One region of the Kocuria aegyptia genome, then DNA from elsewhere that is predicted to be linked to it. Evidence: predicted binding sites of a transcription regulator. Region 1 holds the regulator's gene; the other holds the start of a gene.

The links. Region 1 encodes HrcA, which represses chaperone genes, less so after heat shock. Its sites were predicted from a motif close to TTNGCACTCGNNNNNNNCGAGTGCNAA; they were not measured.
Region 2: a site for HrcA is predicted at 6,461-6,487, ahead of groES (co-chaperone GroES). Genes of this name have one in related genera too.

Annotation. Positions count from the first base shown of each region.
Region 1 covers NZ_BAAAOA010000015.1:17,307-26,890, reverse strand. The annotation lists gene lepA (translation elongation factor 4) at 1-1,596, shown strand, start outside; gene hemW (radical SAM family heme chaperone HemW) at 1,596-2,834, shown strand; gene ABD220_RS06500 (DUF4870 domain-containing protein) at 2,965-3,429, opposite strand; gene ABD220_RS06495 (DUF3097 domain-containing protein) at 3,583-4,446, opposite strand; gene hrcA (heat-inducible transcriptional repressor HrcA) at 4,622-5,629, shown strand; gene dnaJ (molecular chaperone DnaJ) at 5,702-6,853, shown strand; gene ABD220_RS06480 (16S rRNA (uracil(1498)-N(3))-methyltransferase) at 6,850-7,629, shown strand; gene ABD220_RS06475 (GerMN domain-containing protein) at 7,655-8,602, opposite strand; gene ABD220_RS06470 (PhoH family protein) at 8,890-9,584, shown strand, end outside.
Region 2 covers NZ_BAAAOA010000030.1:7,760-29,747, forward strand. The annotation lists gene ABD220_RS12700 (glutamate--cysteine ligase) at 1-943, opposite strand, end outside; gene ABD220_RS12705 (class I SAM-dependent methyltransferase) at 1,014-2,285, opposite strand; gene ABD220_RS12710 (iron ABC transporter ATP-binding protein) at 2,338-3,093, opposite strand; gene ABD220_RS12715 (iron chelate uptake ABC transporter family permease subunit) at 3,090-4,157, opposite strand; gene ABD220_RS12720 (ABC transporter permease) at 4,150-5,136, opposite strand; gene ABD220_RS12725 (siderophore ABC transporter substrate-binding protein) at 5,227-6,222, opposite strand; gene groES (co-chaperone GroES) at 6,654-6,950, shown strand; gene groL (chaperonin GroEL) at 7,109-8,713, shown strand; gene ABD220_RS12740 (acyltransferase family protein) at 8,871-10,940, shown strand; gene ABD220_RS12745 (acyltransferase family protein) at 10,937-13,039, shown strand; gene ABD220_RS12750 (acyltransferase family protein) at 13,278-15,377, shown strand; gene guaB (IMP dehydrogenase) at 15,420-16,982, shown strand; gene ABD220_RS12760 (GuaB3 family IMP dehydrogenase-related protein) at 17,017-18,138, shown strand; gene ABD220_RS12765 (SURF1 family protein) at 18,241-19,215, shown strand; gene ABD220_RS12770 (DUF3817 domain-containing protein) at 19,208-19,792, shown strand; gene guaA (glutamine-hydrolyzing GMP synthase) at 19,816-21,423, shown strand; gene ABD220_RS12780 (hypothetical protein) at 21,556-21,988, shown strand, end outside.

The DNA.
Region 1 (9,584 bases):
AACATGATCGACACCCCCGGGCACGTGGACTTCACCTACGAGGTCTCCCGCTCCCTGGCCGCCTGCGAGGGCGCGCTGCTGCTGGTGGACGCCGCCCAGGGCATCGAGGCGCAGACCCTGGCGAACCTCTACCTGGCCATGGAGAACGACCTCACGATCATCCCGGTGCTGAACAAGATCGACCTGCCCGCGGCCCAGCCGGAGAAGTACGCCCAGGAGCTCGGCAACCTCATCGGCGTGGACCCGGAGGACGTGCTGCGGGTGTCGGGCAAGACCGGCGAGGGCGTCGAGGCCCTGCTCGACCGGATCGTGGAGCTGATCCCCGCCCCCCAGGGCGCCGCGGACGCACCCTCGCGGGCCATGATCTTCGACTCCGTCTACGACACCTACCGCGGGGTGGTCACCTACGTCCGGGTGGTCGACGGCAGGCTGACCCCCCGCGAGCGGATCCGGATGATGTCCACCGGCGCGCAGCACGAGCTGCTGGAGATCGGGGTCATCTCACCGGAGCCCAAGCCCACCGAGGGCCTCGGCGTGGGCGAGGTGGGCTATCTCATCACCGGGGTCAAGGACGTGCGCCAGTCCCGCGTGGGGGACACCGTGACCAACCACCAGCGGCCGGCGGCCGAGAACCTGGGCGGCTACGAGGACCCCAAGCCCATGGTCTTCTCGGGACTGTTCCCCATCGACGGCTCCGACTACCCGGTCCTGCGCGACGCGCTGGACAAGCTCCAGCTCAATGACGCCGCCCTGGTCTACGAGCCCGAGAACTCCGCGGCCCTGGGCTTCGGCTTCCGCTGCGGCTTCCTGGGCCTGCTCCACCTGGAGATCGTCCGGGAGCGCCTCGAGCGCGAGTTCAACCTCGACCTGATCTCGACGGCGCCCTCCGTGAGCTACAACGTCACCCTCGAGGACCGCTCCGAACGCGTGGTCACGAACCCGTCGGAGTTCCCCGAGGGGAAGATCGCCGAGATCCGGGAGCCCATGGTCGCCGCGACGGTGCTGGCCCCGTCCGAGTTCATCGGCGCGATCATGGAGCTGTGCCAGTCCAAGCGCGGTCAGCTCAAGGGCATGGACTACCTCTCGGAGGACCGGGTGGAGCTGCGCTACCGGCTGCCCCTGGCCGAGATCGTCTTCGACTTCTTCGACCAGCTGAAGTCGCGCACCAAGGGATACGCCTCCCTGGACTGGAAGGCCGAGGGCGAGGAGGCCGCGGACCTCGTGAAGGTGGACATCCTGCTGCAGGGCGAGCCGGTGGACGCCTTCAGCGCGATCACCCACCGGGACAAGGCGTACGCCTACGGTGTGATGATGACCGGCAAGCTGCGCGAGCTCATCCCGCGCCAGCAGTTCGAAGTCCCCATCCAGGCGGCCATCGGCTCCCGGGTGATCGCCCGCGAGAACATCCGGGCGATCCGCAAGGACGTGCTCTCCAAGTGCTATGGCGGCGACATCTCGCGCAAGCGCAAGCTGCTCGAGAAGCAGAAGGAGGGCAAGAAGCGGATGAAGATGGTCGGGCGCGTGGAGGTCCCCCAGGAGGCGTTCGTCGCGGCGCTGTCCTCCGACGAGTCCGGGGCGAAGGACAAGAAGAAGTAGTGGCCCCCGCCCAGCCGGAGGGCCTGCCCGGCCCGCTCGACGGACTGCTGCCGCCCTCTGCCGCGGAAGGCTCCGCCGAGCGCACACTGAGTCTCTACGTGCACGTGCCGTTCTGCGCGGTCCGGTGCGGGTACTGCGACTTCAACACCTACACGGCCGTGGAGCTCGGCCCCGGGGTGTCCCAGGACGCCTACGCCGGCGACGCCGCGGCGGAGGTCCGCTGGGCGCGCCGGGTGCTGGACGACTCCGGGGTGGCCACCCGCCCGCTGCACAGCGTGTTCTTCGGCGGCGGCACCCCCACGCTGCTGCCCGCCGAGGACCTCGCCGCGGTGCTCGCGCAGGCCCGCGAGAGCTTCGGGCTCGCCGAGGGGGCGGAGGTGACCACCGAGGCCAATCCGGACTCCGTGACGCCCGGGTCCCTGGCGGTGCTCGCGGCCGCGGGGGTGACCCGGGTGTCCTTCGGGATGCAGTCGGCCGTCCCGCACGTGCTCGCCGTCCTGGACCGCACGCACGACCCCGACAACGTGCCGCGCGCGGTCCGGTGGGCGCGCGAGGCGGGCCTGGGCGTCAGCGTGGACCTCATCCACGGCACCCCCGGGGAGTCCCTGGCCGACTGGGAGCACTCCGTGCGCACGGCCGTGGGCTACGAGCCCGACCACGTCTCGGCGTACTCGCTGATCATCGAGGACGGCACGAAGCTGGCGGCCCGGATGCGGCGCGGGGAGGTCCCGCCGATCGACGAGGACGACCAGGCCGACAAGTACGAGCTCGCCGACCGGATCCTCGCGGAGGCCGGCTTCGAGTGGTACGAGGTGAGCAACTGGGCCCGCCCCGGCACGGACCCCGGGGCCCACCGCAGCCGGCACAACCTCGCCTACTGGCGCAACCAGGACTGGTGGGGGATCGGCCCCGGGGCGCACTCGCACGTGGGCGGGACGCGCTGGTGGAACCTGAAGCACCCCGTGCCCTACACGAACCGGGTGCGCGCGGGACAGTCGCCCGCGGCCGGGCGCGAGATCCTCGACGCGGACACCCGGCACCTGGAACGCGTGATGCTGGAGGCCCGGATCCGCGACGGGCTGCCCACGGCCGCCCTCCCCGAGGGCGGGCGCACCGCGGTGGCCGGACTGATCGCCGACGGGCTGGTGGAGCCCGCGGCGGCGCTGCGCGGCGCGGTGGTGCTGACCCTGCGGGGCCGCCTCCTGGGCGACGCAGTGGTGCGGCGGCTGCTCGCCTGATGCGGGCGCCCCGGTCCGGAGCGCCCGCGCCGGGAGCCCCCCGGTCCGCGGCGCCACGGTCGCGGCTCCTGTCCGGGACGCCGGCACCGGAGCCGGGCACCCCGGTCGGGTGCGCCCGGCGGGCACGGTCTCAGCCGCGCGCGGTGCGCTCCCGGGACCGCGCGCGGAGCCGGTCGGCGAGCCGGTCGTAGAGGCGGGTGTTGAAGCGGTAGAGGTGCGGCTCGCCGCGGTTGACCCTGACCCCGCCGATCAGGGAGCCGACGGCCAGCAGCAGCCACGCGGCAGCGGCGGCGAGCGCGAAGAACCAGCCGATGAACGGCACCGGGGCGAGCAGGATCCCGGCCACCACCACGAGGGTCGGCAACAGGGTGAAGTTCATGGCCTCCATCGACTCCTGCTCCGTGAACGGTCCCCGTCCGCGGAAGACGCGGTGGACCAGGAACGAGGGAAGAAAGCCGACGACGCCGCCGAAGTGCGCCAGGGTCGCCCACTGGTGGTCCTCGGTGACGGTCAGCGGCTGGGCCACGGGGGAGAGGCCCTCGAACGGGGCCCCGGCGTCGTCGCGGCTCGATCGGGGGTCGGTCTGCACGGGCACGGATGTCCTTCGGCGGTGGGATCGCGGCGGGGCCGCGGACGGTGGGTGGGACACGACCATCCTACCGACCGGTCCGCCCGGCCGGGCGCCCGCGCCCGCGCGCGTGTGCTTTTGTGACGTCCCGCGGCCGCGCCCGCGCGCGGGGCCGCCGGGTCAGGCCCCGGGGGCGGTGAGGAAGTCGATGAGCTCCTCGACCCGTCCCAGCAACGACGGCTCGAGATCGGCGTAGCTGTCCACGCGGGAGAGGATGTGCTGCCAGGCCCGGCCCAGGTCGCCGGGGGTGCGGTGCGGCCACCCGAGGGCGGCGGCGGTGCCGGTCTTCCAGTCGGTGCCCCGCGGGACCACGGGCCAGGCGTCGACGCCGAGGGTGCGCGGCTTGACCGCCTGCCAGATGTCGACGTACGGGTGCCCCAGCACCAGGACGTTGCCCGCCGCGCCGGGCAGGCGCATGGTCTCCGCGGCGATCCTGGACTCCTTGGAGCCGGCCACGAGGTGGTCCACGAGGATGCCGAGCCGCCGCCCGGGCCCCGGCCCGAACTGCTCCACGGCGGCGGGCAGGTCGTCGATGCCGTGCAGCGGCTCCACGACGATGCCCTCCACTGCCAGGTCGTGGCCCCAGACCTTGGCCACCAGCTCGGCGTCGTGGTAGCCCTCGACCCACACGCGGGAGGCCTTCGCGGTGCTCGCGCGCAGCCCCTCGACGGCCACCGAGCCCGAGCGCGTGCGGGAGGGCTTCTTCGTGCCGGGAGCCTGGCGGGGCCCGACGACGACCACGGGCTCGCCCTCGAGCAGGAAGCCCGGTCCCAGGGGGAAGGCCTTGACCCGCCCCCTCCGGTCCTCGAGGCCCAGCACGCGCATGCCGCCGATGGTCTCCAGGGACACGACGGCGCCGACCCAGCCGGTCGTGACGTCCTCCAGGAGCATCCCCGGGGCGACCGGGACCTCCCTGGAAACGGGCCGGCGGCGGGCGAGGGCGTCGTCGTCGAGGCTGCGCGGCCCCCAGCCGTGGTCGCTCATGGTCGTCCTCCCGGGTCGCCGTGCCGCGCGTCCGGCGCGGATCAGCCGGAAGCGTACCAAACCAGGGGTGCCGGACCGGCCGTCGGGCACGGGGGCTACACTGGACTGCGCTGGCACTGTGGCCGCCCGAGTGCCAAGAAGGCTCGGGGGCGCCGACGAACCGGGGAGGAGCGACGTGAACCATCCGAGACGACTGCAGATCCTGCAGGCCATCGTGGAGGACTACGTGCACTTCCGCGAGCCCGTGGGCTCCAAGGCCCTGGTGGATCGGCACCGGCTCGGCGTCTCCTCCGCGACCGTGCGCAACGACATGGCCGCGCTCGAGGAGGAGGGCCTGATCACGGCCCCCCACACGAGCTCGGGTCGGATCCCCACGGACAAGGGGTACCGCACGTTCGTCGACCAGATCGCGGCCGTCAAGCCGCTCTCGGGCCCGGAGCGGCGGGCCATCCAGCGGCTGCTCGACGACGCCGCGGACATCGACGACGTCATGGAGCGCACCGTGCGGCTGCTCGCGCAGCTCACGCAGCAGGTCGCGGTCGTGCAGTACCCGCACGCCTCCGGGGTCACCGTGCGCCACGTGGAGGTCGTGGACCTCGGGGCCGGCCGGGTGCTCGTCGTGCTGATCCCGACCAACGGCAGGGTGGCCCAGCGGGTGGTCGTGCTGCGGACGCCCCTCGAGGAGTCCCAGCTGCTCGAGCTGCGCGCCCGGGTGCTGGCCGCCGTGGTCGGGCGCTCCCTGACCGCGGTGCCGGACGCCCTCGCGGTGATGGCGGCGGGCACCGCGCCGCCGCTGCAGCCGGCCGCGGCGGCCGTGGGGGAGGCCGTCGGCGCCCTCGCGGCGGGCGGGGCCGAGCACCGGATGGTCATGGCCGGCACCGCCAACCTCGCCCGTGCCACCGGGGACTTCCACCTGAGCATCGGCCCGGTGCTCGAGGCCCTCGAGGAGCAGGTGGTGATGCTCCGGCTGCTCTCCGAGATGGAGCAGGACGCCCGCGGGGTCGCCGTGCGGATCGGCACGGAGAACGCCGAGGGCCCCCTGTCCGAGGCGGCGGTCGTCGCCACCGGCTACGGGCCGCAGTCGAAGGTGGGGGTCGTGGGCCCCATGCGCATGGACTACCCGTCCACGATGGCCGCCGTGCGCGCCGTCGCCCGCTACCTCTCCCGTATCCTCGGGGGCTGAGCCCCCGCGGGCCCCCTTCCCCGGGGCCCTCCAGCGAAACCCACAACAGACCTCTCGACAGAACGGACCACGGTGAGCGATCACTACGAGACCCTGGGTGTGTCCCGGGACGCCAGCCAGGAAGAGATCAAGAAGGCCTACCGCAGGAAGGCCCGGCGGCTGCACCCGGACGTCAACCCCGGCCCCGAGGCCGCCGAGGACTTCAAGCGCCTCTCCCACGCCAACGACGTCCTCTCCGACCCCGAGAAGCGGCGCGTCTACGACGCAACCGGCAACGAGAACGGCACCGACACCGGCTTCGGCGGAGGCTTCCCGGGCACGGGCTTCGGCTTCGCCGACATCTTCGACACCTTCTTCCAGGGCGCCGGCGGCGCCGGTTCCGGCCGGCGCGGGCCCGCGTCCCGCACGCGCCAGGGCCAGGACGCCCTGATCAACGTCCGGGTCACCCTCAAGGACGCGGTCTTCGGCACCGAGAAGAAGATCACCGTGGACACGGCCGTGGTCTGCCCCACCTGCGACGGCACCTGCTGCCAGGCGGGCACCCAGCCCGAGACCTGCGAGGTCTGCCGCGGGTCCGGCCAGGTGCAGCGCCAGGTCCAGTCGATCCTCGGCACCGTGGTCACGGCGGCGCCGTGCGCGACCTGCCAGGGGTTCGGCACCGTCATCAAGCACCCGTGCCACGAGTGCTACGGCGAGGGCCGCGTGCGCGACCGTCGCCCGCTCACCGTGAAGATCCCCGCCGGCGTCTCGACCGGCAACCGGATCCGCCTCTCGGGGCAGGGCGAGGCCGGCACCGCCGGCGGCCCGAACGGCGACCTCTACGTCGAGCTCAAGGTCGACCCCGACCCCACGTTCGAGCGCCAGGGCGACGACCTGCACGCCCGCGTCCGGGTGCCCATGACCTCCGCGGCCCTCGGCACCACCGTCACCCTCGAGACCTTCGACGGCGAGCGCGAGGTGCCCGTGAGCCCCGGCACGCAGACCGGCCACACTGTGACCCTGCACGAGCTCGGGGCCACGCGGCTGCGCGGCGGCGGCCGGGGAGAGCTGTTCGTCCACCTCGAGGTCGAGACCCCCACGGCGCTCGACGACGAGCAGCGCGAACTGCTCGAGCAGCTGTCGCGGCTGCGCGGCGAGGACCAGTCCACCGGCACCACCCTGAACTCCCCGGCCGGCTCCGGCGGCTTCTTCTCCCGGCTCAAGGACAGGTTCTCCGACCTGTGAGCCTGCCGGTCTTCAAGGTCGAGCCGGGCCGGCTCGACGGCCTCGACCCCGGCGCGGCGCTCACCGTCACCGGCCCGGAGGCCCGCCACGCCGTCACCGTGCGCCGTCTCGCGCCCGGTGAGCGCCTCGAGCTCGTCGACGGTGCCGGGACCCGGGCCACGGGGGAGCTGCGCACGGGGGAGCGGGACAGCATGGAGGTCCGCGTCCTCTCGGTGGCCGCCGAGCCGGCCCGCACGCCCCGGCTGGTCCTCGCCCAGGCCCTCGCGAAGGGCGACCGGGACCTGATGGCCGTGGAGACGGCCACCGAGCTGGGCGTCGACGCCGTGGTGCCCTGGCAGGCCGACCGCTCGATCGTGCGGTGGAAGAAGGAGCGCGCCGCCAAGAGCCACGAGAAGTGGGTCCACACCGTCGCGGCCGCCGCGAAGCAGTCCCGGCGGGCGGCCTGGCCCGAGGTGCTGCCCCTGTGCGCGACCCGTGAGCTCGCCCGCCTGCTCGGCGAGCCGGGCACGCGCGGCCTGGTCCTGCACGAGGAGGCGCGCGACTCCCTCGCCGACCTGTCGAGGGCCGAGGGCGCACCGTGGGAGGGCGCCGAGCGGATCGTCCTGGTGGTGGGCCCCGAGGGGGGCATCGCCCCGGCGGAGCTCGACGTCCTGACCGGTGGGCAGGCCCGCACGGTCCGGCTCGGCGCGGAGGTGCTGCGCAGCTCCACCGCCGGACCCGCCGCACTGGCGGTGCTCAGCGCCGCCCTCGGCCGCTGGTCGGCCGGATCCGACTGAGCCGGGCCGGGCGGGTGCAGCCGGCTCAGCCGGTCGGACCGGGCAGGACCTCGACGTCCTTGTCGTCGCGCACGGTCCCGCCCCCGGCGTCCCGGCCGACGACCGTCACCACGTACTCGCCCGGCTCCAGCTCGAGCTCCACCCGGAACGCGGTGGTCCCGCCGCCCTGCGGGAGCACGGCCGCCGCACCGCCCGAGACACGCTCCCCGTCCGGCCCGGTCACGCTCCACCGGCAGCCCCGGACGCCGTCCAGGGCCCGGCCCGACAGGGTGAGGGACCCCTCGGACCGCTCGTCCTGCCGCGGTTCGTCGAGCCAGAGCGGCGCCTCCACCCCGTCGTCGGGCCGGAGGGGGCCGTCGAGGCGCACGGACCCGAAGACCTCCTCGCCGGGCCGTCCGTCCACGAGCACCACGACCTCGGCCTCGGAGCCCACGGGCAGCAGGCCCGCGGTGACCGCCGTGGCGGTCACCGTGTGCGCGAGCTGCTGGAGGGCCAGCCGGACCTCGCGGTCGTCGAGGTCCGTGCGGAAGGCCCCGGACGGCAGGTCCACGGTGATGGTCCCTCCCGGGGACGTCGAGGCGCCCACCCGGTCCACCGGGGACCAGAGGGTCCGGTAGTCCGGGTCCTCCGGGGTCGCCCTGGTCATCAGCGTCGCGGCCGCGGCAATGGGGTCCACGGCCGCGGCCGCCTCCGAGGCGTCGCGGAACTCCCGGAACAACCGCTCCTCGCCGTCCGCGCGGCCCACCCAGTAGACGGGCAGCTTCGTGGTGGGCACCCTGCCGTCGGCGGCGTCCGCCGCGGTGGACGTGGCGGGCGCCGTGGCCGACGTGGTGGCCGACGTGATGGCCGTGCCGTCCAGAGCGGGCTCCGGACCGGTGCCGCACGCGCCGAGGACGAGGACGCCCGCGGCGGAGAGCGCGAGCACGGGGACCCGGCCGCGGGCTCGGGCGGGCCGGGAGCGGGCTGTGGACATGGGGGGACGCTCACCTCGGCATTCCGGGATTCGTGGGGGGCGGTGCCGGCACCGGGGGAGGCCGCACCCGTCCCCCTGCCGGAGGACCGGACCATTCCAGCACAGCGACTGTGGACGCCCCAGCCGAGAAGCCCCGGCAGCCGTGACCGATACCAAATCGGAATGTGCGGCCGGCGGCCCCCCGGAGCCGGAACCGCGCGGTACCCTGGAGGAGGACGGGTCCCGTACGCCCGTCCCTCCGTCGGCACCCACAAGAGAGCGAGAGCACGGCCCGCGCGGCCGCACCCATGACTGAGACGCTGCCTGGCACCACGCACCCCCTGACGGCCCGCACCGTCATCACCTTCCCCGACCGGGAGACGATGGTCCGGTGCCTCGGCTCCGGGGACGACACCCTGCGCCAGGTGGAGACGGCGTTCCCCGGCCTCACGACCAGCCCGCGCGGTCTCGAGCTCGGCATCGAGGGCCCGAGCGGCCCCGTGCAGATCGCCGCCACGCTCTTCGACGAGCTCAAGGTCCTGGCCGGCCGCGAGACCGCGATCACCCCCCAGGTCATCAGCCAGCTGCTGGAGCTGATCGGCCGGGACCTCTCCGTCCGCCCCAGCGGCGCCCTGACCCAGAACATCCTCTCCAGCCGCGGCCGCAAGATCCGCCCCAAGACGCTGCACCAGAAGGCCTACGTCGACGCCATCGACGAGCACACCGTGGTCTTCGGCATCGGTCCCGCCGGCACGGGCAAGACCTATCTGGCCATGGCCAAGGCCGTCCAGGCGCTGCAGGCCAAGGAGGTGTCCCGGATCATCCTCACCCGCCCGGCCGTGGAGGCGGGGGAGCGGCTCGGCTTCCTGCCCGGGACGCTCAGCGAGAAGATCGACCCGTACCTGCGCCCGCTGTACGACGCGCTGCACGACATGATGGACCCGGACTCGATCCCCCGCCTCATGGAGGCGGGCACCATCGAGGTCGCACCACTGGCCTACAT
Region 2 (21,988 bases), on a different contig from region 1:
GGTCCCGCTCGATGTTGCGCGGGTCGGTGATGACCTCCGCGTCCAGGCCGTAGCGGGCGGCGCGCCACTTGTTCTCCTGGATGTGCCACGGCTTCAGGCGGGCGGGTGGCCGGCCCGCCTCCACGTCCCGGGAGATGGACTCGGCGAGGCACTGGGTGAGCGCCGTGAGCGCCCCGACCTCCCACAGGGTCGAGAGCCCGTCGCAGAAGCGCACCTCGTCGGTGCCCAGCCGGGGCACGGGGCGCACGTCCCAGCGGGCCTCGCTCATCTCCTCGATGATGCCCGTGGCGATCATGTCGGTGATGCACTGCTCGTACGCGTCCCAGGACGGGAAGTGGTACGGCAGCCCCGCCGTGGACAGCTGCTGGAAGATCATGGAGCGCTGGGACGCGTAGCCGGTGTCCTCGCCGGCCCAGAAGGGCGAGTTCGCGGACAGGGCCAGCAGGTGCGGGTAGTAGGTCAGCAGCCCGTCGAGCACCGGCAGGGCCTTGGCCCGCGAGTCGAGGCCCACGTGCACGTGCACCCCGTAGATGACCATCTGCCGGCCCCAGTACTGGGCGCGGTCCACGAGCTTGTGGTAGCGCTGCTTGTCGGTGACCTGCTGGTCCTGCCAGCGGGCGAAGGGGTGGGTGCCGGCGGCGAACACCTCGAGGCCCTGCGGGTCGGTGACCTTGCGGATCTCGTCCAGCATCGTGGACAGCTGCTCGGTGGAGTGGGCGACGTCCCGGCACACCCCGGTGACCAGTTCGACGGTGTTGAGCAGGAACTCCCCGGTCAGGTGCGGGTGGTCGCCGTCCGTGCCCCAGGCGGGGTGGGCCTCCAGGACCGCCTCGAACGTCTCCCGTCCGCGGGGGACGAGATCCCCCGTGGTGCCGTCCACGAGGGCGATCTCCCACTCGACGCCCAGCGTCGACTGGTGGGAGCGGGCGAACGAGATCTCCACGCGGCAGGTCCTCCGTGCTGTCGAGGGGCGGGCGCCCGGTCGGGGGCGGGCCGGCAGGCCCGCGGAGCCATCAGTCTACGGTTTCCACGACGATCACGACGCGCTGCTCCGCGGGGCCTGCGCCGCCCCGTCCCGGGCTCCCCGGGGCGGGGTCCGTGGCCGTCCGGGTGACCACGAGCGTGGCCCGCCCGGGGCCCTTCGGCGCGAGCCGCCGGCGCAGCTCCTCGGGAGTGACGTCCGTGCCGCGCTTCTTGATCTCGAGCGTGCCGACCTCGTGCTCCCGGACCCACCGCTTGAGCACCTTGACGGTGTGCGGCAGCACCTCCCGCACGCGGTAGGCGCGGGCCAGGGGGGTGCGCACGAGCTCGTCGGAGGTGAGGTAGGCGATCCTGGGGTGGATCAGCCGGGCGCCCAGCTGCCGGGCGAGGTCCGCCACGAGGCCCGCGCGGATCACCGCGCCGTCCGGTTCGTAGAGGTACGCGCCCACGGGCCCGACCACCGCGTCGGCGTGGGCGGGGTCGTGGTCCTCGGGGCTGGTGAGCTCCGCGGACCCGTGCTCGGAGAGCACGAGCGCCGCGCGCCGCACGCCGGGGCGGGCCACCGCGTTGAACCACAGCACGGCCTCGACCACGTCGCCCCGGTCGGACACCCACTGCGCCTCGCACCCGGCGGGGACCGCCTCGTGCGGGATGCCGGGCCCCAGCTTCACCCCGACGGGCAGGCCGCGCCCGGCCAGCGCCTCCACGAAGGACAGGGGCGGGGAGAACGCCTCGGGGTCGAAGATCCGCCGGGTGCCCGACGTCGACGTCGTGCGCCGGGCCGGGTCCAGCCACACCCCGTCCGGCGGCCCGGCGGGCAGGGCGGCGAGGTCCAGGGACTGCACGTCGGCGTGCAGGACCGTGACCTCCGGGAAGGGGAGGAGGTTGAGGGTGGCCACCGCGGCCGTGGTCTCGTCGAGCTCCACGGCGGTGACCCGGCGGTCGAGGGAGGCCAGCGCGAGCGCGTCCGCACCGATCCCGCAGCCGAGATCGGCCACGTGCTCGAGGCCCGCGGCGGCGAAGCGCCGCGCGTGCAGGGCGGCCACCCGCAGCCGGGTGGCCTGCTCGAGCCCGGCCCGGGTGAAGAGCATGCGGCCGGCGAAGTCCCCGAACTTCTCCCGCGCCCTGGCGCGGAGCCTCGCCTGGGTGAGCACCGCGGCGACGAGCTCGGCGTCGTGCCCCTCGGCCCGCAGGCGGGTCGCCGCGCCGAGGGGGTCGGTGGCGTCGTAGGGGCCGACGGCCTCGAGCAGCCGACTTCCCTCGGCCGTGAGCAGGGGTGCGATGTCGGTCGCCTCGTTCCGCATTCGTCCACCCTATCCGGGGCGGGACCGGCCGGCCGTGCCGGGGCCCTCCCGGTCAGTAGAACGCGGCGAGACGGCCTCTGGGCCCGTCGATGACCGTCACCGGCGTGTCGAAGACCCGGGTGAGGACCGTGTCGTCCATGATCTCGTGCGGTGCGCCGAACTCGGCGATCCGGCCGTCCTTGACGGCGCAGATCCGGTCCGCGTAGTGGCTGGCGAAGTTGATGTCGTGCAGCACGATGAGGATGGTGCGGCCCATCTCGTCGCACGCCCGCCGCAGGTGCTGCATCATCGACACGGCATGCCTCATGTCCAGGTTGTTGAGCGGCTCGTCCAGCAGCACGTGGTCGGTCTCCTGGGCGAGGACCATGGCGACGTACGCGCGCTGGCGCTGTCCGCCCGAGAGCTGGTCGAGATAGCGGTTCTCCAGCGGCCCCAGGCCCAGGAAGTCGATGTACCTGCCGATGACCTCGTCGTCCACGGTGGTGAGCCGGCCACGGCTGTGGGGGAAGCGCCCGAAGCCGACCAGCTGCCGCACCGTGAGCCGGGTGATGTAGTGGTTCTCCTGGCGCAGCACGGACACGATCCGGGCGAGGTCCTTGGACCGGGTGCCGGCCACGTCGTAGCCGGCGATGTCGATGCTGCCGTCGTCGAGGCCGAGCAGCCGCCCGATCATCGTGAGCAGCGTGGACTTGCCCGCCCCGTTGGGGCCCACCAGGGCGGTCATCCCGCCCGACGGGATCTCAAGGTCGACGGGCCCGATCGTGACCTCACCGCCGTAGTCCTTGCGCACGTTGGTCAGGGTGATCACAGGCGGCCCTTTCGGAGGATGACGTACAGGAAGACGGAGCCGCCGACGAGCTCGATGATGATCGAGACGACGCCCTGGGCGTAGAAGACGTGGTTCAGCACGAAGTAGGCGCCCGTGAGGACGAGGAAGCCGGTGAGGGCCGCCACGGGGAAGAGGTAGCGGTGGTCGTACGTGTCGGCGAACTGGTAGGCGAGCGTCGCCACCAGGAAGCCGAGGAACGTCATAGGGCCCACCAGTGCGGTGGAGACCGCGATGAGGACGGAGACGAAGAAGAGCGTGCGCATGATCTCCGCGCGGTGCCGCATGCCGAGGTTCAGGCTCACGTCCCGTCCGAGGGCGACCACGTTGAGCCGTGCGGAGCTCCACCAGAGGGCGCCGCCGGCCAGCAGGCACAAGGGGATGGCCACGGGGAGGTAGCCGGCCTGGGCGTTCGTCACGGAGCCGAACAGCCGGGCCGAGAGCACGTCGAACTCGCTGGGGGAGAGCAGGCGCTGCATGAAGGTCGAGACGGATCCGAGGCCCCCGCCGATGATGATGCCCACGAGCAGCATCACCTGCAGGTTCCCGTACCTGCCGGAGAGCAGCCAGCCGTAGAGCGCGAGGGACAGGGCCACCATGAGCGCGACCTGCAGGAGGAACTGCGGCACCCCCTGGAGGACCAGGATGCCCGCGGCGCCCAGGAAGTAGACCGTGGAGGTCTGGATCGCCACGTAGAGGGACTCGAAGCCCATGATCGACGGGGTGATGATGCGGTTGTTCGTGGCCGTCTGGAAGCTCACGGTCGCCATCGCCTGGCAGAAGGCCACGACCGCCATGATGACGACGCTGGTCACCCGGCGGTCAGCGATCCGCCAGAAGCCGTCCGAGCCGACCGGCATCGGGTTGTCCCAGGCCAGCAGCCCGAAGGCGAAGCCCGCCGACGCCAGGGCGAGCACGGTGACGACCGTCCAGTACCGCCGCCGCGCCCGCGGCGTGGGGAAGGCCCCGGCGCCGCCCCGCGGGGCGGAGGCCTTCGGGGTGGGGGCCGGGGTCGGCGCCGGTGTCGTGAGCACGGCCTCAGACACGTCGACGCTGCCTCAGGAGCAGGTGGACGAACACGACGGCCCCGACGATCCCGAGGATCACGGACACCGGGATCTCGAACGGCATGATGATGGTCCTCCCGATCAGGTCGCACACCGTCACGATCGCGATGCCGAGCAGGCACACCCACGGCAGGTTGCTGCGCAGGTCGTCGCCGCGGACCATCGAGACGATGTTGGGCACGATGAGGCCCAGGAACGGCAGGTTCCCGACGACCACGGTGACGACACCGGTGGCCACCGCGATCAGTCCGGTGCCGAGCAGGACGGTCCGGTGGTAGTCGAGTCCGACGTTTGTGGCGATGTCCTCACCGAGTCCGGCGACGGTGAGCCGGTCCGCCACGAGGAAGACCGCGACGCCGACCAGGAGGACGATCCACAGCACCTCGTACTGACCGCGCAGGACGGAGGTGAAGCTCCCGGCGAACCAGACGCCCAGGTTCTGCAGCATGTCCGTCTGCAGCGCCAGGAACGTCGAGACGGAGCCGACCACCGCGCCCAGCATGATCCCGACGATGGGGACGATGAGGGACGAGCGCAGCGAGACACGGCGCAGGAAGAGGAAGAAGACCATGGTCCCGATGAAGGCCGCGGTCACGGCACCGGCCATCCGGGTGAGGAGGGTCGCGGTGGGCACGAGGAGCGTGACGAGGAGCAGCCCGAGCCCGGCCCACTCCGTGGTGCCCGTCGTCGTGGGCTCCACGAAACGGTTCTGGGTGAGCAGCTGCATCACCAGCCCGGACATCGCCATGGCGGCGCCGGCGAGCACCAGGGCGATGGTGCGGGGGATCCGTGTGATGGCGAACATCTCACTGCCGTCGTCGGCGCCGAAGACGTCGTAGACCCCGGTGAGGAGGGAGACGGCCAGCAGCGCCACGACGCCGAGCACACCGAGGAGCAGCTTCCGGTCGAACAGCGAGCCCTTGCTCGACGTCGGGGGTCCCGACGAGATCGTCGTCATGGTTCAGCCTCTCCTTCGGCCTCGTGCGCGGCGCGCGACGGTGGCGGGACCCGCTGCGCAGGATCCCACCACCGTCGTCGGTCCGGCAGGTCAGTTCTGCTCGCCCATGGCGTCGGCCAGGGTGTTGAAGAACTCCGTGTAGGTCTGGATGCCCTCGTTGGTGTAGGTGTCCCGGGGCATGTAGACGACGTTGCCCTCCTGCACCGCGGTGACGTTGCGCAGCGCCTCGGCGTTCTCGATGACCTCCTGCGCCGGCGTGTACTCCGCGTCGTCGGGGGCGACCGCGGCGTCACGGTCCATCACGAGGATCCAGTCGGGGTTCGAGTCGGCGATCGCCTCGACCGAGATGTCGTCGCCCTGGTGGTCGTCACTGGCGCCCTCGATCTCCAGGGCCGGTGCGAAGTCGAAGATCTCGAACAGAGGACCCAGGGTCCGCCCCTGGCCCGGGGCCACATAGCCGATCTGACCGCCGGAGACGGTGACGGCCATGACCGTGTCGCCGGGCTGGTACCCGTCGACGACACGCTGCATCGCCTCGTCGAAGGCGCTGTTGAGCTCCTCCGCCTCCGCCGTCCGGCCGAAGACCTGGCCGAGGACGGAGGTCTGCCGCTTGAGCTCCTCGTCGAAGGGCCGGTCGTCCCGCGGGTCGAGCTCGACGATGGTGGCGTCCGGCACGAGGTCGGCGAAGTCCTCGCGATAGTCGGCGAAGCGCTGACCGTTGACGATGAGGTCGGGCTCCGCGGCGACGACGGCCTCGAGGTCGGGCTCGCGGTGGTTGCCGAGGTCGGTGACGGACTCGTCGTCTGCGTAGGCGATGGTGTCCGGCATGAGGGCGCGCGGGGCCGCCGCCAGTTCGATGCCCCAGTCGGCGAGGGTCTCGAAGGTGCGGTTGTCGGTGGCGACGACGGAGGCCGGCGGGACCTCGACCGTCTGCGTGCCGTAGTTGTCCTCGACCTCGACCGTGGCGGCGGCGGGGGCGGAGGACTCCGTGGAGCCCGGTTCGTCGCCCTGGGCCGTGCCGCAGGCGGTGAGGGCGAGGACGCCGGCGACGGCCAGGAGGGCGGCCGGGTGCTGGGTTCGGTTCATGGTCTTCCTTCGTGCAGGGGACGCCGGTGTGCTCCGGGCGGAGGACACCGGCGGGACCCGGTGGGCGCGACGAACCCGCACTCCGGTGTGCGGGGACGACGGGGAGGGCACCACTGCTCGGCCGAGGTAAGGGTTGCCTTACCGATCAACCTAGAGGCTCGGGCGGGCGTGAGGCAAATCATTGGCGAACACCGGCGTGCCCTAATTGGTTCAGCATGGTTCCCGGCCCGTCGGCCCGCTGGCACTCGCCTTGACCGACTGCCAGCCCCCTCCTACAGTTGGCCTTGGCACTCTCCGGGTGAGGGTGCTAAGGGCCCAGGCGATCGACCGGCACCGCGACGACGGTCGGTTCGCCCACCGGCCCGCAGCTCGACGGCGGGTTCCGCCCGCGGTCGCCCATCGTTTTCCACCCCTACAGACAAGGAGAGATCGTGTCGGTCTCCATCAAGCCTCTCGAGGATCGCATCGTCGTCCAGCCGCTCGCCGCTGAGCAGACCACCGCGTCCGGTCTCGTCATCCCGGACACCGCCAAGGAGAAGCCCCAGGAGGGCAAGGTCCTGGCCGTCGGCCCCGGTCGGGTCGACGACTCCGGCAACCGCATCCCGGTCGACGTCAAGGAGGGCGACGTCGTGATCTTCTCCAAGTACGGCGGGACCGAGGTCAAGTACAACGGCGAGGAGTACCTCGTGCTCCCGGCCCGCGACGTGCTCGCCGTCGTCGAGAAGTAGACCGGGCCCCCGGCCCCGCGCAGACCGCGCAGTCCTCACGAAGGGTGCCCGCCGCACGCCCCGCTGTTCCGGCGGGTCCGCGGCGGGCACCCTTCGCCGATCCAGACCCCCGAACATCCGCTGGCGACCCCAGCCATCCGAAAAGGAGCTCTTCGCCCATGGCAAAGCAGCTGGCGTTCGACGACGCCGCCCGCAAGTCCCTCGAGAACGGCGTCAACAAGCTCGCCGACACCGTCAAGGTCACCCTCGGCCCACGCGGGCGCAATGTGGTGCTCGACAAGAAGTGGGGCGCCCCCACGATCACCAACGACGGCGTGACCATCGCCCGCGAGGTCGAGCTCGACGACCCGTACGAGAACCTCGGGGCCCAGCTCGCCAAGGAGGTGGCGACCAAGACCAACGACGTCGCCGGCGACGGCACCACCACCGCCACCGTGCTCGCCCAGGCGCTCGTCAAGGAGGGCCTGCGCAACGTGGCCGCCGGCGCCGATCCGCTGAGCCTCAAGCGCGGCATCGAGAAGGCCGTCGAGGCCGTCTCGGAGCGACTGCTCGAGAACGCCCGCCCGGTGGAGGGCGCCAACGTCGCCCACGTGGCGACCATCTCGGCGCAGGACCCGGCGATCGGCGAGCTCATCGCCCGGGCCTTCGAGACCGTCGGCAAGGACGGCGTCATCACGATCGAGGACGGCTCGAGCACCGAGGTCGAGCTCGACGTCACCGAGGGCATGCAGTTCGACAAGGGCTACCTGTCCCCGTCCTTCGTGACCGACACCGAGCGCCAGGAAGCGGTCATGGAGAACTCCCTGGTGCTGCTGTACCAGGGCAAGATCTCCTCGGTGCCGGAGCTCATGCCCGTGCTGGAGAAGGTCCTCCAGGCGAAGAAGCCGCTGACCATCATCGCCGAGGACGTCGAGGGCGAGGCGCTGTCCACCCTCGTGGTCAACAAGCTGCGCGGCACCCTCGACGTCGTGGCCCTCAAGGCCCCGGGCTTCGGCGACCGCCGCAAGGCGATCCTGCAGGACCTCGCCGTCCTCACCGGCGGCCAGCTCATCACTGCCGAGCTGGGCATCAGTCTCGACCAGGTTACCCTGGAGCAGCTGGGCACCGCCCGCCGCGTCACGGTCACCAAGAACACCACCACCGTGGTCGACGGCGGCGGGACCGAGGCCGAGATCCAGGACCGGGTCGCCACGATCCGCGCCGAGGTCGAGCGCACCGACTCCGAGTGGGACCGCGAGAAGCTGCAGGAGCGCCTCGCGCGCCTGGCCGGCGGCGTGTCCGTGATCAAGGTCGGCGCCGCCACCGAGGTGGAGGCGAAGGAGCGCAAGCACCGCATCGAGGACGCCGTGTCCTCGACGCGCGCCGCGCTCGAGCAGGGCATCGTCTCCGGGGGCGGCACCGCCCTCGTGCAGGCCGCGAAGGCCCTCGACGAGTCCGACCTCGGGCTCACCGGCGACGCCGCGACCGCCCTGGGCATCGTCCGCCGCGCCCTGCGGCAGCCGCTGTACTGGATCGCCCAGAACGCGGGCCAGGACGGCGCCGTGGTCGCCGCGCGCGTGGCCGAGCTCGAGGCCGGGTACGGCTACGACGCCGCCACCGGCGAGTACGTCGAGATGGTCGGCGCGGGCATCATCGACCCGGTCAAGGTCACCCGCTCGGCGCTGCAGAACGCCGCGTCCATCGCGGCGCTGGTGCTGACCACCGAGACGCTCGTGACGGACAAGCCCTCCGACGACGAGAACGGGCACGGCCACCAGCACTGACCGGCGCTGCCCCGGCTCGACCCGCGGACCCGTCCCACCACCGGTGGGGCGGGTCCGTCGTCGTCCCCGGGGTCCGTGCCGGGTCCTCCGGTAGAGTGCGGAGGTCCGCCCGACCACTGCCGCGCCCCCGGCGGCGCGGTGTTCCCAGGAGATGCCCATGACCACCCTCGGTGAGCAGAGCACGCCCGCCGGCGTCGAGCCGGCCACGGCCCGGCGGGTGGCCCGGTACTCGGGGTTCCGCCCGGAGGTGCAGGGGCTGCGGTTCGTGGCGGTGCTGCTCGTGGTGGTCTACCACGTGTTCCTGGACCGGGTGTCGGGGGGCGTGGACATCTTCCTGCTGATCTCGGCGTTCTTCCTCACGCTGTCCTTCGTGCGCAAGCTCGAGGCCGGCCGGCCCCTGGACCTGGGACGGTACTGGCTGCACGTGTTCAAGCGGCTGCTGCCGCTGGCGGTGCTCACCATCCTGGGCACCCTGGCGCTGGCGTGGTGGTTCCTCCCGGCCGCGCGGATCGACCGGGTGCGCACGGAGGCGCTGGCCTCGGTGTCCTACGTGCAGAACTGGGCGCTGGCCGCGGCCGAGGTGGACTACTACGCCGCCGACGCCTCCACGGCCTCGCCGTTCCAGCACTTCTGGTCCCTGTCGGTGCAGGGGCAGGTGTTCCTGCTGTGGCCGCTGGTGTTCGCCGCGGCGTGGTGGGTGTGCCGGAGCGGGCGCCGGCGGCCGGTGCCGGTGCTCGCGGTGTGCTTCGGGGCGATCTTCGCGGCCTCGCTGGCGTGGTCGGTGCACAGCACGGCCACGCAGCAGGCGTTCGCCTACTTCGACACCCGGGCCCGGCTGTGGGAGTTCGCCCTGGGGTCCCTGCTGGCCCTGGCGGTGCCGTACCTGCACCCGCCGCGGGTGGTGCGGGTGGCCCTGGGCTGGGCGGGGCTGGTGAGCATGGTCTCGGTCGGGGTGCTGATCAACGTCCAGGGCGCCTTCCCCGGGTGGATCGCGCTGTGGCCGCTGGCCTCGGCGGCGGCGATCATCGTGGCCGGGCGGTCCGGATCGCCGTTCGGGCTGGACCGGATCCTGGCCTCCCGGCCCCTGGTGCGGCTGGGGGACGCCTCCTACGCGCTGTACCTGGTGCACTGGCCGCTGCTGATCACCTACCTGGTGCTGCGGGACCGGCCGGTGGCCGGACCGCGGTCGGGGGTGGTGATCGTGGTGGTCTCCCTGGTGCTGGCGGTGCTGGTGACGAGGCTCGTGGAGCGCCCGTTCCAGGGGTGGGCGTGGCCGGAGCGGGACAAGCGGCGGCTGGCGGTGTCGGTGGCGGTGAGCCTGGCCCTGGTGGCGGTGCCGGTGCTGGTCTGGCAGCAGGCCGACGCGCGGAGGGCGGCGGTGCTGGCGGAGGAGGCGGCCCGCAACAATCCGGGGGCCGCGGTGCTGGACCCGGGCTTCGAGTTCCGGGGCGACCCGGACGCCCCCACCCTGCCGCTGGCCTCCGCGCTGAGCGACGAATGGGTGGGACTGCCCGAGCCGTGCTCGGGGGCGTTCGCCCCCGAGCAGGAGATCCTCGAGCAGTACTGCCGCCAGACCCCGGCCCTGCCGGACCCCGAGCGCACCATCGCGGTGGTCGGCAACTCCCACATGGAGCAGTTCATGGGCGCGGTGATCCCCCTCGCGGAGGAGCGCAACTGGCAGCTCGTCGCCGTGCTGCAGCCGGGCTGCGCCTTCGCGGTCCGCCCGGAGGGGGACGCGTGCCACGCGGGCAACGCCGCGGCGATCGAGTACGTGGAGCGCCTCGCCCCGGACGCCGTGATGACCACCTCGACCTACGCGGCCCGGATGGACGGCCCCGGCGAGGCCCTGGTCGGAGGGTTCCCGGAGCTGGTCGACCGCCTCACGGACCAGGGCATCGACGTGCTCGGCTTCCGGGACAACCCCCGGTTCGACTTCGACCCCTACGAGTGCGCCGAGCGCCACGGCCAGGACGCCGACCGGTGCCGCGTGCCCGTCGAGCAGGTCCTGGCCCCCGTCAACCCGGCCGACGCCCTCCGGGACCGGGACGGCTTCAGCTCGCTCGACCTCACCGACCTCATCTGCCCGGAAGGGCTGTGCCGCCCCGTGGTGGGCAACGTGTACGTCTTCTTCGACCCGCACCACCTCACGTGGACCTACGCGCGGACGATGGCGCCGGCCCTCGAGGCGCGCCTCCCCGGCACGCTCCTTTCAGCGGTGTCCTCGTGAGCACGGTGCAGACCGGCGCTCCCCGCCGGGAGCCCGGCGCGCCGGCCCCGGACGGCCCCGGGGACGCCGGGGCGGCCACGGCCCGGCGGGTGGCCCGGTACTCGGGGTTCCGCCCGGAGGTGCAGGGGCTGCGGTTCGTGGCGGTGCTGCTCGTGGTGGTCTACCACGTGTTCCTCGGCCGGGTTTCCGGGGGCGTGGACGTCTTCCTGCTGATCTCGGCGTTCTTCCTCACGCTGTCCTTCGTGCGCAAGCTCGAGGCCGGCCGGCCCCTGGACCTGGGGCGGTACTGGCTGCACGTGTTCAAGCGGCTGCTGCCGCTGGCGGTGCTCACCGTCCTGGCCACCCTGGTGCTGGTGGCCGCCGTCTACCCCGGCTCCGACGTCGGCCGGTGGCGCGCCGAGGCGCTGGCCTCGGTGTTCTACGTGCAGAACTGGGCGCTGGCGCTCAGCGCCGTGGACTACTACGCGGCCGACCACTCGAGTGCCTCGCCGTTCCAGCACTTCTGGTCTCTGTCGGTGCAGGGGCAGGTGTTCCTGCTGTGGCCGCTGGCCTTCGCCGCCGCGTGGCTGCTCACCCGGCGGGGGAGCCTCCGGCCCGTCCCCGTCCTGGTGGCGCTGTTCGGCACCGTGTTCCTGGCCTCCCTGGCGTGGTCGGTGCACAGCACGGCCACGCAGCAGGAGTTCGCCTACTTCGACACCCGCACCCGGCTGTGGGAGTTCGCCCTCGGGTCCCTGCTCGCCCTCGCCCTGCCGCATCTGAGGCCACCGCGGACCGCGCGAGTGGCCCTGGGCTGGCTGGGGCTGCTGAGCATGGTCTCGGTCGGGGTGCTCGTGGACGTGCAGGGGGCGTTCCCCGGGTGGATCGCCCTGTGGCCGCTGCTCTCGGGCGCGGCGATCATCGTGGCCGGGCGGTCGGGTTCGCCGTTCGGTCTGGATCGGGTCCTCGCCTCCCGGCCCCTGGTGCGGCTGGGGGACTCGGCCTACGCGCTGTACCTCATCCACTGGCCGGTGCTGATCACCTACCTGGTGCTGCGGGACCGGCCCATGGCCGGGACGTGGTCGGGGACGGTGATCATCCTCGTCTCCCTGGTGCTCGCCGTGCTGGCCACCCGGCTCGTCGAGGACCCGCTCAAGGGCTGGGCCTGGCCCGAGCGGAACAGGCGGCGCCTCGCCGGGGTCGTGGTGCTGTGCCTCGCGCTGGTGGCCGCTCCCGTGCTCGCCTGGCAGCACGTCGAGGACCGGCGTGCCGGGCGGATCCAGGCCGAGGCTGCCCGGAACAACCCCGGGGCCGCCGCCCTCGAACCCGGCTTCGCGTACCGCGGCGACCCGGACGCCCCGACGCTGCCCCTGCCCGAGGACCTGCCGAGGCAGCCGGCCTCCCTCGGCGAGGCCTGCCCCGAGGACCTCGCCCTGCCGGAGGAGCTCCGCCGCTTCTGCCACGAGAGCGTCTCCCACGAGGCGCCCGAGCGGACGCTGCTCGTGCTCGGCAACAGCCACCTGCAGCACTGGCTCCCCGCGCTGCGGCCTCTCGCGCAGGACGAGCGGTGGCGGGTGCTGACCTGGATCCAGCCAGGCTGCTTCTACGCCGCAGCCGAGGACCAGCCGGGCTCGGAGAGCTGCCGGGCCTGGTTCGAGGGCGCCGAGCGGATGATCGGCACCACCGACCCCGACCTCGTCGTGGTCCAGTCGACCTTCACCGACACGGAGGGCGAGTTCCTCCGCCCCGGCCTGGAGCAGCGGGTCCGCGAGCTCACCGGCCGCGGGATGCCCGTCGTCGGCATCCGCGACACCCCCCGCTTCCCGGAGGCGCCCGCCGGGTGTGCGGTGGCCAACGGCGCGGACGACCCCCGGTGCACCTTCACGCACCCCATGGTCGGCACGCCCGATCCCGCGCTGCCGCTCGCCCGCGAGCTGCCGCTCTACTCGACCCTGGACCTCACCGACCTGATCTGCCCGGCCGGGCAGTGCCCACCGGTCATCGGCAACGTCTACGTGTACTGGGACGACGACCACCTCAGCCGCGTCTACTCGCAGAGCACCGCCCCGGTCTTCGGCGAGCGGTTCCGGGAGGCCCTCGCCACCGACGGCCCCGGGCCCTGAGCACCACCCAGCCGCGGCGCCGGGACCCGCCGCCCTCCGCAGGAACGCCCCGGGGTGCCCCGCGCGGCGCCGGTGGTGCGGTAGGGTCGCGACGGGCACCCCCGGCCCCTGGCTCCCCCTGTTCCTCCCCCTCGTGCTCTGCCTCGGCTCTTGTTCCCCCGGTTCTTGCTCCCCCCGTTCCCCCTCCCCGGCGCGCCCCGCGGGCCCGCCGGGAACGCTCCCTCCTGGAGGTGCCCCCGTGGCCACCGTGCACGCCGCCGCTCCGCAGCCGACCACCGGGACCTCCGACGGCGGGGGAGCGGCGCAGCGGCGGGGAGACCGGTACTCGGGGTTCCGCCCCGAGGTCCAGGGGCTGCGCGCGGTGGCGGTGCTGCTGGTGGTGGTCTACCACGTGTTCCTCGGCCGGGTGTCGGGGGGCGTGGACGTCTTCCTGCTGATCTCGGCGTTCTTCCTCACGCTGTCCTTCGTGCGCAAGCTCGAGGCCGGCCGGCCCCTGGACCTGGGGCGGTACTGGCTGCACGTGTTCAAGCGGCTGCTGCCGCTGGCGGTGCTCACCATCCTGGCCACCCTGGTGCTGGTGGAGCTGTTCTACCCGGACTACGACGCCGGGCAATGGCGCGCCGAGGCGCTGGCCTCGGTGTTCTACGTGCAGAACTGGGCGCTGGCGCTCAACGCCGTGGACTACTACGCGGCCGACCACTCGAGCGCCTCGCCGTTCCAGCACTTCTGGTCCCTGTCGGTGCAGGGGCAGGTGTTCCTGCTGTGGCCGCTGGCCTTCGCCGCCGCGTGGCTGCTCTCCCGGCGGAGCCGGTGGCGCCCCGTGCCGGTGCTGGCGGTGTTCTTCGGGGTCGTCTTCGCGGCGTCCCTGGCGTGGTCGGTGCACAGCACGGCCACGCAGCAGGAGTTCGCCTACTTCGACACCCGCACCCGGCTGTGGGAGTTCGCCCTGGGCTCCCTGCTGGCCCTGGCCGTGCCCTGGCTGAGGCCCGGGCGGCGGCTGCGCGTGCTGCTCGGCTGGGCCGGGATGCTCAGCATGGTCTCGGTGGGGGTGCTCGTGGACGTGCAGGGGGCGTTCCCCGGGTGGATCGCCCTGTGGCCGCTGCTCTCGGCCGCGGCGATCATCGTCGCCGGCCGGACCGGCTCCCGCCTCGGCGTCGACCGGGTCCTCGCCTCCCGGCCCCTGGTGCGGCTGGGGGACTCGGCCTACGCGCTGTACCTCATCCACTGGCCGGTGCTGATCACCTACCTGGTGCTGCGGGACCGGCCCATGGCCGGGCCGCGGTCCGGGGTGGCCGTCGTCCTGGTCTGCCTCCTGCTCGCCGTGCTGGCCACCCGGCTCGTCGAGGACCCGCTCAAGCGCTGGGCCTGGCCCGAGCGGAACAGGCGGCGCCTGGCCGCCGTGATCGTCGTGTGCCTGGCCGCGGTCGCGGTCCCCGTGACCGCGGCCCGGGTGGCGGAGGAGCGGCGGGCCCTCGAGATCGCCGCCTCCGCCGACCGCAACAACCCGGGAGCAGCCGCCCTGCTGCCGGGCTTCCGCTACCAGGGCGACCCGGACGCCGAGACCATCCCCGTGATCACCGGGGAACCGTACGCCAAGCCGTCGCTCGGCGAGCCCTGCCCGCCCGGTACCGGGATCGACGAGCGCTTCCAGCAGTGGTGCTTCGACACCGTCCCCGCCCCCGAGCCCTCCGCCACGATGCTGGTGATCGGCAACAGCCACGTCCACCAGTGGATCCCGGCCGTCGAGCTCCTGGCCGAGCGCAACGACTGGCGCGTGGTCACCTACATCCGCGGCAACTGCCTCTACGCCCTGCCCGAGGAGCAGGTGGCCGACCACGAGGCGTGCGCGCGCTGGCTCGAGGGCACCGACCCCGTGGTGGACGCCGTGGACCCGGACCTCGTGCTGGTGCAGGGCACCCGCAGCACGGACGAGGACCAGGAGCAGTTCACCCCGGGGATGGAGGCGCGCATCCGCGGGCTGGCGGAGCGCGGCGTCCAGGTCGTCGGGCTGCGGGACAACGCCCGGTTCGACTTCGTCCCCGCGCACTGCGCCGCCGACCACGGGGCCGACGCCCCCGAGTGCACCGCCTCCCACGTGATCCTGGGCCCGGACAGCCCGCTGGACCCGGTGGCCGAGCAGCCCCGGGTCACGATGGTCGACATGGGGGACCTCATCTGCCCGGACGGCACCTGCGTGCCGGTCGTGGGCAACGTGCACACGTACTGGGACAACAACCACCTCACCGTCGAGTACGTGCGGACCCTGGCGCCCCTGTTCGCGCAGCGGGTCGAGGAGGCGCTGGTCGCGGACGGCGCCGCGTTCCTCGTCGGGTCGTGAATCCGGCCACAGCCGTCCGTCCGCCGGGGCCCGGCCCGTAGAATGGTTGCGACTCCCTCGAAGCTGAAAGGCCCCACCGTGTCGGATCCCGCCGTGCCCACCGCCCTGTCCGAGGACCCCTTCGGGTTCACCGGCCTGACCTACGACGACGTCCTGCTGCTGCCCGGCAACACGGACGTCATCCCGTCCGAGGCGTCGACGCGCACCCGCCTGTCCCGGCGGATCACCCTGGAGGTGCCGCTGCTGTCCGCCGCCATGGACACCGTCACCGAGTCCCCGATGGCGATCGCGATGGCCCGCCAGGGCGGGCTCGGCGTGATCCACCGCAACCTCTCGATCGAGGACCAGGCGGAGCACGTGGACCGGGTCAAGCGCAGCGAGTCCGGCATGATCACCGACCCGGTGACCATCTCCCCGGACGCGACCCTCGAGGAGCTGGACCGGCTCTGCGGCTACTACCGGGTCTCCGGGCTGCCGGTCGTCGACGCGGAGCAGAAGCTGCTGGGCATCATCACGAACCGCGACACCCGCTACCTGCCGGAGAGCGAGTTCCCCAGGCGCCGGGTGCACGAGATCATGACGCCCATGCCGCTGGTCACCGGCAAGGTCGGGATGGCCAAGGACGACGCCCACGCGCTGCTGGCGTCGAACAAGATCGAGAAGCTGCCCCTCGTCGACGACGCCGGCCGGCTCACCGGGCTGATCACGATCAAGGACTTCACGAAGGCCGAGCAGTACCCGCACGCCACCAAGGACGACGAGGGCCGGCTGCGCGTCGGCGCCGCGGTCGGGTTCTTCGGCGACGGCTTCGAGCGCGCCATGACCCTCGTGGAGGCCGGCGTCGACGCGCTGTTCATCGACACCGCCAACGGGCACTCCCAGGGCGTGCTGGACATGATCGCCCGCCTCAAGGCCGAGACCGCCGCCGCGCACGTCGACGTCATCGGCGGCCAGGCCGCCACCCGGGCGGGCGCGCAGGCCATCGTCGACGCCGGCGCGGACGCCGTCAAGGTCGGGGTGGGCCCGGGCTCCATCTGCACCACACGCATCATCGCCGGCGTGGGCGTCCCGCAGATCACCGCGGTCAACGAGGCCGCCAAGGCCGCCATCCCCGCCGGGGTCCCCGTCATCGCCGACGGCGGGCTGCAGCACTCCGGCGAGATCGGCAAGGCCCTCGTGGCCGGTGCGGACTCCGTGATGCTCGGCTCGCTGCTCGCCGGCTGCGACGAGTCGCCGGGGGAGCTCGTGTTCGTCAACGGCAAGCAGTTCAAGACCTACCGCGGCATGGGCTCGCTGGGGGCCATGCAGTCGCGCGGCAAGAACACCTCGTTCTCCAAGGACCGGTACTTCCAGGCGGACGTGGCCAGCGACGAGAAGCTCATCCCCGAGGGCATCGAGGGCCAGGTGCCCTACCGCGGCCCGCTCTCGGCCATGGTGCACCAGCTCGACGGCGGTCTGCGCCAGACCATGTTCTACGTGGGCGCCCACGACGTCGCGGAGCTGAAGACGAAAGGCCGCTTCGTGCGGATCACCTCGGCCGGGCTCAAGGAGTCCCACGCCCACGACATCACGATGACCGTCGAGGCCCCCAACTACCAGCGCTGAGCGGCGACCTGGAGCATCCTCCGGAAAGGACACCATGAGCTACGACATCGAGATCGGCCGGTCCAAACGCGCCCGCCGCACCTTCTCCCTGGACGAGATCGCCCTCGTCCCCTCCCGCCGCACCCGCGACCCCCACGACGTCTCCACGGACTGGCAGATCGACGCCTACAAGTTCTCGATCCCGTTCCTGGGCGCCCCGATGGACTCGGCCACGTCCCCGGAGACGGCCATCGCCCTCGGCCGCGCCGGGGGGCTGGGCGTGCTGGACCTCGAGGGGCTCTGGACCCGCTACGAGGACCCGCAGCCGGTGCTCGACGAGATCGCGGACCTCTCCGGGGAGGACGCCCCGGCCGCCACCCGCCGGATGCAGGAGCTCTACGAGGCCCCGGTCCAGGCGGAGCTGATCACCGCCCGGCTCGCCCAGATCCGCGAGGCCGGCGTGATCGTCGCCGGCTCCCTCACCCCGCAGCGCACCGTGGAGCACTACCGGACCGTCCTGGACGCCGGCGTGGACGTCTTCGTCATCCGCGGGACCACGGTCTCCGCGGAGCACGTCTCCCGCAACCAGGAGCCCCTGGACCTGAAGAAGTTCATCTACGACCTCGACGTCCCGGTCATCGTGGGCGGCGCGGCGGGCTACACCCCCGCGCTGCACCTCATGCGCACGGGCGCGGCCGGGGTGCTCGTGGGCTTCGGCGGCGGCGCGTCCATGCGGATCCAGAACACCCTGGGCATCCACGCGGCCATGGCCACGGCCATCTCCGACGTCGCCGCCGCCCGCCGGGACTACCTCGACGAGTCCGGCGGGCGCTACGTCCACGTCATCGCCGACGGCGGCGTGGGAGTCTCCGGGGACATCGTCAAGGCCCTCGCGATGGGCGCCGACGCCGTGATGCTGGGCACCGCGCTGGCCCGCACCGCCGAGGCGCCCGGGCAGGGCTGGCACTGGGGCGCGGAGGCGCACCACGGGGAGCTCCCGCGCGGTCTGCGCACCCGGGTGGGCACGGTCGGCCCGCTGCAGGAGGTCCTCTTCGGCCCGTCCCGCCACGTGGACGGCACCTCCAACCTCGTGGGCGCCCTGCGCCGCTCGATGTCCACCACCGGGTACCTGAACCTCAAGGAGTTCCAGCGCGCCGAGGTGGTCATCCGCGGCTGACCGGCGACCGGTCCACGAGGGGCCCGTGCCCCGCCCGGCCGGCGCGGCACGGGCCCCTCGTGCAATTGGCGAACGTCCAGGAAGGCGCACTAGCCTTGTCGGGTGCTCACGACCGCCCTGCGCCCCCGTTCGATCCTCGCCCTGATCGTGAGTCTCGGGCTGGCCGTGGGCTTCGTGCTGCTGAGCCAGTGGCAGCTGGAGTCCAGCGAACAGGCCCGCACCGTCGCCGACCCCGCGAAGGACGTGGCCGTCCCGCTCGCCGAGGCGGTCGAGGCCGGCGCCCCCGTGACCGCCGTCCAGGCCGACCAGCTCGTCACCGTCACCGGCGACTACCGGGACGGGTCCACCGTCCTGGTCCCGGGCCGGCTGCAGGACGGGGCGGAGGGCTGGTGGGCCGTCACCGCCCTCACCGTCCCGGACAGCCAGGAGCTGTGGCCGGACGCCGGCGGCGAACTGACCCTCGCGGTGGCCCGCGGCTGGACCGCCGACCCCGCGTCCGTGCCGGAGGAGCCGGCGGGCGCCGTCGACGTCGTCGGCCGGTACCTGCCCGCCGAGGGCCCGGTGCCCGGCGAGACGCTCCCCGAAGGGCAGGTGGGCACGGTGTCCCCGGCGCAGCTCACCAACCTCTGGGACGCCCCGCTGTGGTCCGGGTACCTGGCCGCCTTCGCCGAGAACCCCGCCTCCGCGCCGTTCCAGCTCGCCGAGGACGGGACCCTCGCCCCGGACGCCGCGCTGCTGGGCCCGGAGCTGTCCCGGCTCGACATCGACCAGCAGCCCACGGACGAGTCCGTGAACCTGCTCAACCTCTTCTACGCGGTCGAGTGGGTGGTCTTCGCCGGGTTCGCGCTCTACATCTGGTGGCGGTTCGTGCGCGACGAGTGGCAGCGCGAGCAGAACCCGCAGGAGTACTTCTACTTCGAGGGCGAGTACTACTACGACGACGCCGCCGGACGGTACTACTACTACGACCCCGAGGTGGGGGAGTACTACTGGTTCGACGACCAGCCCGGGACCCGGGCGGGCGAGCCCAGCACCCACGACAGGACCCAGGACAGGACCGGAGCCCACCATGACTGAACCCACGCAGCCGACCCCCTCCCCGAAGGAGCGCACCGACGGGGTGCGGGTCTCCCTCCCGCCGGACGCCCGCCCCGCCGCGGCGGCGTCCCCGGGCCGCGCTCCGCGCCGGGCGGCCGCCCTGCAGCCGCGCCGCCGCTTCGGGGGCACCGAGGCGCAGATCCGGGGGGCCCTGGGCTTCTACATGGTCTGCGCCTGGATCTCCGGGACCTTCCTGCTGCTGCTCGTGGCCGAGATGATCACCCGCTACGGACTGGGCTACGACCTCATCGCGGGCGGCACCGACCGCGCCACGGGCGAGACCGTGGCCCTCGGCTGGCAGGATCTCGAGCTCGAGAACCTCGCGGGCGGGGTCAACATCTCCACGTGGATCCTCATCGTGCACGGCTGGTTCTACGTGGTCTACCTCATCTCCTGCTTCCGGATCTGGACGCTCATGCGCTGGCCCTTCCCGCAGCTCGTGGTCATGGCCCTGGGCGGCGTGGTGCCGTTCCTGTCCTTCGTGGTGGAGCGCAAGATCCACGCCTCCACCACCGCCGAGCTGCGCGCCAACCCGAAGGCCGCGAAGCGGTACTGAGCCCGCCCCGCGCCTGGCCTAGGATGGAGGGCGTGACCGAAACAGCTGAGACCCGCACCGATCTGGAGCAGCGCCCGGTCCTGGTGGTCGACTACGGCGCGCAGTACGCGCAGCTGATCGCCCGCCGGGTCCGCGAGGCCAGTGTCTACTCCGAGATCGTCCCCCACACCTGGTCGACCGAGCAGATCCTCGCCAAGAACCCGGCGGCGATCATCCTCTCGGGCGGCCCTTCCTCCGTCTACGCCGAGGACGCGCCGCAGCAGGACGCGGCGCTCTTCGAGGCCGGCGTGCCCGTCCTGGGCATCTGCTACGGCTTCCAGGCCATGGCGCAGGCCCTCGGCGGGACCGTCGCGCACACCGGCGCCCGCGAGTACGGGGCGACCACCGCCACCGCCGTCGGCGGCCCCGCGGCCTCCATCCTCGCGGGCTCCCCCGGCAGCCAGACCGTGTGGATGAGTCACGGCGACTCGGTCGTCGAGGCCCCCGCCGGCTTCGAGGTCCTCGCCTCCACGGAGACCACCCCGGTGGCCGCGTTCGCGGACGACGACCGCCGGCTCTACGGCGTGCAGTGGCACCCGGAGGTCAAGCACTCCGTGCACGGGCAGCAGGTGCTCGAGCACTTCCTCTTCGACGGCGCGCAGGTCGAGCCGACCTGGTCGACCGGCAACATCATCGAGGAGCACGTCCAGCGGATCCGCGAGCAGGTCGGCTCGGCGTCCGTGATCTGCGGGCTCTCCGGCGGCGTGGACTCCGCCGTGGCCGCCGCCCTGGTCCAACGGGCCGTGGGCGACCAGCTCACGTGCGTGTTCGTGGACCACGGGCTGCTGCGCGAGGGGGAGGCGGAGCAGGTCGAGCAGGACTTCGTCGCCGCGACCGGGGTGAACCTCTACGTGGCCGAGGAGAAGGAGCGCTTCCTCACCGCGCTGGCCGGGGTCACCGACCCCGAGCAGAAGCGCAAGATCATCGGCCGGGAGTTCATCCGCTCCTTCGAGGCCGCCGCGGAGGAGGTCGCCAAGGCCGCCGCCCAGGAGGGCGAGCCCGTGCGTTTCCTCGTCCAGGGCACCCTCTACCCGGACGTCGTGGAGTCCGGCGGCGGGGAGGGCGCCGCCAACATCAAGAGCCACCACAACGTGGGCGGGCTGCCCGAGGACCTGCAGTTCGAGCTGGTCGAGCCGCTGCGCACGCTGTTCAAGGACGAGGTCCGCGCCGTGGGCCGCGAGCTGGGCCTGCCCCACGAGATCGTCGGCCGCCAGCCGTTCCCCGGTCCCGGGCTCGGCATCCGCATCATCGGGGAGGTCACCGAGGCCAACCTCGCGGTCCTGCGCCGGGCCGACGCCATCGCCCGCGAGGAGCTGACCCGCGCCGGGCTCGACGACGAGGTCTGGCAGATGCCGGTCGTGCTCCTCGCGGACGTGCGCTCGGTGGGCGTGCAGGGCGACGGCCGCACGTACGGGCACCCCATCGTGCTCCGGCCCGTCTCGAGCGAGGACGCGATGACCGCCGACTGGTCCCGCCTGCCCTACGACCTGCTGGCCCGCGTCTCCAACCGCATCACCAACGAGGTCGAAGAGGTCAACCGGGTGGTCCTGGACGTCACGTCCAAGCCCCCGGGCACCATCGAGTGGGAGTAGGCCCGGCGGCGGGCCCAGGGCCCGCCCCGCACGGGCGGAACACGAGCAGCCGGGGTCGAGCGGTCCGCACGGACCGCTCGACCCGTGCGTGAGCGGTGCCCGGCCCCCGGGCCGAGGCGCAGGAGGAGAACCATGTCGATCGGAGCCGACCGCACCGCCCCGGGGGCGGGCACCCCCCGGGCGGAGCCCCCGCGCGTCTCGCTGCAGCCCTGGACCCGCCAGATGGACGCCTACACCGGCCCGGACACGCTGCTGGACTTCAACCAGGTCGACAACGTGTGCATCGACCTCACCGAGGCGAACTCGTCGGGCCAGGCGCAGCTGCTCATGGGCCGCCCCACCCGCCTGTCCACGATCGTGCACGACCCCGAGGCCTACGGGCACGCCGCCCGCGCCGCCCGGTCGCTGCGCACCAAGACCCACGAGCTGTCGGTCAACCACGGGCTGGACGCCGCGTACCTCGCCGCCGGCACCGCGTCCTGGCTGGCCCGGCCGAAGGGCTCCGACCCGACCGGAGCCGGCCAGCGCCGCTGGATCGCCCCCGTCCTGCTCGCCCCCCTCACCC